Regions from separate parts of the Paenibacillus sp. FSL R7-0297 genome, predicted to be linked through region 1. Evidence: riboswitches for the same ligand, from Rfam matches in the RefSeq annotation. Region 1 holds a riboswitch; the other holds the start of a gene.
What was found. A riboswitch is a leader RNA that binds a small molecule or an ion and turns the genes downstream of it on or off. The one in region 1 is predicted to bind glycine.
Positions count from the first base shown of each region.

Region 2: it holds a riboswitch for glycine, as region 1 does, so the genes downstream of both, MKZ24_RS05415 (amino acid permease) here and gcvT (glycine cleavage system aminomethyltransferase GcvT) in region 1, are expected to answer to the same signal.

Region 1 is NZ_JBBPAQ010000001.1:1,725,882-1,728,923, reverse strand. It holds gene MKZ24_RS07510 (hypothetical protein) at 1-556, shown strand, start outside; gene gcvH (glycine cleavage system protein GcvH) at 643-1,035, opposite strand; glycine riboswitch at 1,220-1,315, shown strand; glycine riboswitch at 1,319-1,418, shown strand; gene gcvT (glycine cleavage system aminomethyltransferase GcvT) at 1,554-2,675, shown strand; gene gcvPA (aminomethyl-transferring glycine dehydrogenase subunit GcvPA) at 2,675-3,042, shown strand, end outside.
Region 2 is NZ_JBBPAQ010000001.1:1,244,703-1,247,744, reverse strand. It holds gene MKZ24_RS05415 (amino acid permease) at 1-1,123, opposite strand, end outside; glycine riboswitch at 1,274-1,353, opposite strand; gene MKZ24_RS05410 (ABC transporter permease) at 1,600-2,580, shown strand; gene MKZ24_RS05405 (carbohydrate ABC transporter permease) at 2,595-3,042, shown strand, end outside.

The DNA of each region.
Region 1 (3,042 bases):
GATTGTTTTTGCCCAGGGAATCATCACCTTCTTCATTGGTTTATTATCTGTATTTATGATGTTCTTCTCCTCCGATTACTTCTGGGGCGACCTAGCCCATGTGTATCCACCCGATAAACTGATGTATATAGGCATAGACTTCCTTATTGCCGGCGCAGCCTTTGCCCTGCCCTGGCTCGGGGTCTGGTGGATGCTCTACGGGCTGTCCGAGGATGGACGCATCCGCTGTTTCCCACTTCTTTTACTCTTTGCCTATCTGACATTTGTGATCCTCTTTCTGCAGATCAATCCGGTCTATAACCCGGAAGCCATGATCCCTTCCTCCGCCGGGGAATCCACCTTTCTGGTCTGTATGGGCATGTCTGCCGTGGTGCTTTTCCCGTTATATTCGGCCGGTGTGTATTACTTCGTACTTAAACCCAATACCCGTCCCAGAAAAAGATACCGGTTCCTATTGCTGTGCCTTATCTTTGCCGTTGCCGGTCTGGCTCTGCTGCCCGCCCTTTGGCACTTGGCGCCCAGTATTTATCCGGGGCTGCTTAGCTTTCCGGAGTGATACAGAAACGCAAAAAGACAGACCTCTCACATTAGTGACATCTAATGTAATAAGAGAAGCCTGCCATGTTCATCTGTTCGTAAAAACTATTCCCCAACCAATTCCTTATAAGCAGCCGCATCCAGCAGGCCCGATACTGCATCCGCGAACTCACCATCAAGCTCCAGCTCAAAAATCCAACCGCCGCCGTATGGCTGATCATTGATCAGCTCCGGGCTGGATTCGAGTGCGTCGTTGATCTTGGTTACCTTGCCGGATACCGGCGAGTACAGCTCCGACACCGTCTTGACAGACTCGATACTGCCTACGCTATCGCCCGCGGAAATGGCTGCGCCGACTTCAGGAAACTCAACAAACACGATGTCGCCCAATAAATGCTGCGCATGATCCGTAATTCCCACACGTACTACGCGTCCTTCACCCTGCTGTGCCCATTCATGCTCTTCGCTGTATAGCAGGTTGTTAAGCACTTCACTCATTTCCAAGCCGCCTCTTTTCCACATTTGGAGTTCTAAATTTAGTTATAGCCTAAGTTATCACCTTGCCTAATGTCAATATAACTGACAGGAAAATTAAATTTGTCATCTTTTTGACGTTTTTTGATTGACAGCGTGCTTGTAAACCCGGTTTAATGGAGTCAGTAGAAAAACATATAGTTTGCGAATGATGGCATAGGGAGAGACTGACCCTCAGGGGCAGCGCCGAAGGAGTAAGCCCGGGATGGGTGAATCTCTCAGGCAAAAGGACCTTTGCCGGACGCATCTCTGGAGAGCATCCACAGCCTGGACAACAGGAAACGGATCACCAACGGGGAAACCTGCGGGCAGGATAGCAGGGTAACTCTCAGGTACAAAGGACAGAGCGAAAGTCAATTTATGCGTTAGTGCATAATGGCTTTCGCCTGTCCTTTTTTATATTTTTAGCTGAAACAGATACTGCGCTTATAAGGCGGCATTACCGTTTCTGCTTACATGTAAACAGACTAAGGGGTGACACGATGGAGTCTTTGAGAAGAACGCCTTTTTATGATCTCTATGCCGCTTATGCGGAGTCCAGATGCATTGATTTCGGCGGCTGGGAGCTGCCGGTGCAGTTTACTGGCATCGTTAAGGAACATGAAGCAGTCCGCCAGCAGGCCGGACTGTTCGATGTATCGCATATGGGTGAATTCATGGTTGACGGCAGCGGCGCTGAAGCCTTCCTGCAGCAGATGACCACCAATGATGTCAGCCGCCTAGCAGACGGCGCTGCGCAGTATACCCTGATGCTCTATCCGAGCGGCGGAGTGGTTGACGATCTGTTGGTGTACCGCCTGGGCCATGAGCGCTACATGCTCGTCGTGAACGCCTCCAATATCGATAAGGACTTCCAGTGGCTTGCGGAGCATCTCACCGCTGAATTCAGCGGTGTCAGCCTGAAGAATGTCTCTGATGAGACGCTGCTGCTCGCTCTGCAGGGTCCGCTGGCTGAGACGATTCTGGCCGAAGTTACCTCTGCCCCGCTTGCAGAGCTGAAGCCCTTCCACTTCATCGAACACGCCGAGGTCTGCGGCGTAACTGTACTGCTCTCCCGTACCGGCTATACCGGTGAGGACGGCTTTGAGCTGTACGCCCCTGTCGATACAGCTGCCGCCCTCTGGAACGGCCTGCTGGCCGCAGGTGCTGCGCATGGACTGACTCCCGCCGGACTCGGCGCACGCGACACGCTCCGCTTCGAGGCCAAGCTGCCGCTGTACGGCCAGGAGCTCTCGGCGGATATTACTCCGCTCGAGGCGGGAGTCCAGTTCTTCGTGAAGCTGGACAAAGCCGATTTTCTAGGCCGCGATGCCTTGCTGAAGCAGAAGGAAGCCGGCCTGCCGCGCCGCCTGGTGGGACTTGAAATGATCGACCGCGGCATTCCCCGCTCCCACTATCCCGTGTATGCGGACGGTGTGAAGATCGGTGAAGTGACTACCGGTACACAATCGCCGACACTGAAACGGAATCTCGGACTTGCCCTGCTGGATGCTGCCTATACGGATATAGGCACAGAGGTGTATGTGGAGATCCGCGGCAAGCAGCTTAAGGCTGCCGTGATCAAAGCCCCATTCTACAAAAAGAGCCAAGGAGTGAAGCCGTAATGAAGCACCGCTATTTGCCTATGACGGAGCAAGACCGCGCTGAAATGATGGAGACTGTAGGAATCCAGTCCATCGACGAGCTGTTCTCCGATATCCCGCAGGCCGTCCGTTACCAGGGAACAATGCCGATGTCCGGCCCGCTGGATGAGTATGCGCTGCTGCGCCATATGAAGGGTCTGGCGGACAAGAATGCCGACTTTGATACCCATGCGAGCTTCCTTGGCGCCGGATTATATGATCACCACGTTCCGGTTGTTATTAACCATGTTATTTCCCGTTCGGAATTCTATACCGCCTACACCCCTTATCAGCCGGAGATCAGCCAGGGCGAGCTTCAGGCGATCTTCGAATTCCAGTCCTACATTTG
Region 2 (3,042 bases), 480 kb from region 1:
CGAGCACAACACCCCACACCCAGATGAAACAAATGGCGCTGATCGTTGTAACGATGCCGAACGCTTGGCCTGGAATAAGCTTGCTGAGCAGCGCCCCGGCCGATATTACAAATGTAGAAATAAATAATGAGTTCGCGGGCACATGATTTCGGTTCAGCTTGCCGAGCTGCGGGGATGCCTGATCTCTTCGGCTCAGATTATACAGAATCCGGCTGGTCGAGAACATCCCGCTGTTGCAGGCGGAAGCCGCTGAGGTTAAGACGACGAAATTGATAATGCCCGCAGCAACTGGAATCCCGACTAGACTGAAGGTTCGCACAAATGGACTTTCAGCCGCACTGAGCTGGGTCCACGGGTTAATGCACAGCAGCACGAAGAGCGCGCCCACATAGAAGAAGAGAATCCGCAGAGGAATCTTGTTAATCGCCGAGGGGATATTTTTCTCCGGATCCGCTGTTTCTGCGGCTGATACACCCACAAGCTCCACACCGACATAAGCGAACACAACCATCTGGAAGGAAAATAAGAAGCCCTTAACACCGTTCGGGAACACGCCCCCGTGCTCCCAGAGATTGCGAACGCTCACCGATCCTGCATCCGTCTTGAACCCGATGACCAGCAGAATGATTCCCAGGCCGATTAAGGCAAGAATCGTGACGACTTTGATTAGGGCAAACCAGAATTCGAGTTCGCCGAAGCTTTTGACCGTGAGCAGATTGAGTCCGAGCAGAATGATCAGGCAGATCACGGCCGGTACCCACTGCGGAATATCGAACCAGTACTGCACATAGACGCCCACCGCAATCACATCGGCCATCGCCGTCATAATCCAGCAGAACCAGTAGGTCCAGCCCGTAATGAACGCAGCCCGGGGCCCCAAATAGTCTTCAGCAATGTCCGTAAAGGATTGATATCCCGCTTTGGAGAGCAGCAGCTCACCCAGCGCCCTCATCACAAAAAACACGGCAATCCCCACGAGTAAATACGTGATCATAATGGACGGGCCGGCCTGCTGAATCGCTCTGCCCGATCCCAGGAATAACCCTGTGCCAATCGTGCCGCCGATAGCGATCAGCTGTACATGCCGGTTCGCCAAATCTCTCTTTAATTCTGTCTGTGCCATTGCCTTTTTCCCCCTTAATGTGTACAACGCTATGCTGCCAAATAACATAAAAAAGAGATTGGATGTCATCCAATCTCCCGGTTCATAAGAATATCAAAATAAGCTACCTGCGCTGCTGACCGTAAAGAATCGGCATAACAAATACAAATTCCGTACTCTTCTGTCCTTTTGCCTGAGATTGTGAACCCTTCGGCGCTGCGGTCTCCCGCAGTCTCTCCAGAAGCTGCTCCTGCTATAGTGTGATCCATAGCAATCATAGCCCGTGTGATGTATTAAATTGGTGAAGCGTTAATGCATTCTGATATTCTAACATATTACTCGGCATGTGAGAGATATTCTGTGAAAAAAGTCGCAATGTTCAAGAGTTCAACATGAGGTAACTTTTGAATAAACGGGGTCATCTGCAAGAGAGAATTCGTATCTGCTCCTCTACTATAATAAATTCATCCAGATTATGTAGAGCGAGGTTAGAACCAATGGCAAATCCTTCAACCGTAAAAGCTTTGACCAAGCAGCCCCTTTCACAGCAGCAGGGCAGCTTTGGCCGTTTGCTGCGGAACATTGTGAAATACCGGGTGCTGCTGCTCATGCTGCTGCCAACCGCCATTATTTTTTTCATCAACTGTTACATCCCGATGTTCGGATTATTCATTGCTTTCAAGAACATCAACTATGTTGACGGCATTATGGGCAGTCCATGGGCGGGACTCGACAACTTCCGGTTCCTCTTCGCCACATCCGATGCCCTGCGCGTGACCATTAACACCATCGGCTACAACGTTGTCTTCATTATCTCAGGGCTCATCCTCTCTGTATCCCTGGCCATTGCGATCAACGAGGTTCGCAGCAAGCTGGCCTCCCGTTTCTTCCAGACTGTTATGATTATGCCGAATTTCTTGTCCATGGTTGTCGTCAGCTTCATAGTCTACGCCTTCCTGCACCCGGAGTACGGCTTCCTGGTCAAGCATATTCTGCCCTTGTTCGGCCATTCCTCAGTCAATGCTTATATGCATCCCAATGCATGGCCCTATATTCTGTGGCTCACCAAGATGTGGCACTCGATCGGCATCGGCAGTGTCATCTATCTGGCCGCGATCACCGGCATCAGCGAGGAGCTGTATGAAGCTGCGGTGGTGGACGGCGCCAGCAAGTGGCAGCAGATCACCCGAATTACGCTGCCGCTCCTTACGCCTATCATGGTCATTCTCACCATTCTCAACATGGGCGGTATTTTCCGCTCCGACTTCGGGCTGTTCTACCACGTTACGCTGGACTCCGGTGCGCTGCGCTCTACTACGGATGTCATCGACACCTATGTGTATCGGGGCTTAATACAGCTTAATGATCTGGGTATGTCCTCTGCGGCGAACTTTTATCAATCCGTCATCGGCTTCTTCCTTGTTATCGGGGCGAACAGTCTGGCCCGCAAGCTGAACCGCGATACGGCACTTTTCTAGAACGGAGGATCTTAATGACTACTGCAACCCGAACCCGCGCCTATCCCAAAGGCTCCAAGAGCGCCCAGATTGTGCTGAACATCTTCTTCACTGCCTTCAGTCTGGCCTGCATCCTGCCTATTCTGCTCATTGTCGCCATTTCCTTAACCAACGAGAAAACGTTAACGCTGCAGGGGTATAAATTCTGGCCCGAGAAGATTGACCTGACCGCTTACCAATATCTGTTCAACCATTCGCAGACGCTGGTCAAAGCTTATGGAATCAGCCTGACCGTTACGCTTACCGGAACCCTTCTGGCAGTACTATTGATTGCTCTGTACGCGTACCCCCTCTACCGGAAGGACTTTCCCTTTAAAAAGGCTTTTAGTTTCTACCTGCTGATCACTATGCTGTTCTCGGGAGGGCTTGTCCCTTTCTACCTGCTGTACGTTAATTATTTGGATCTGAAGGACTCGCTGATTG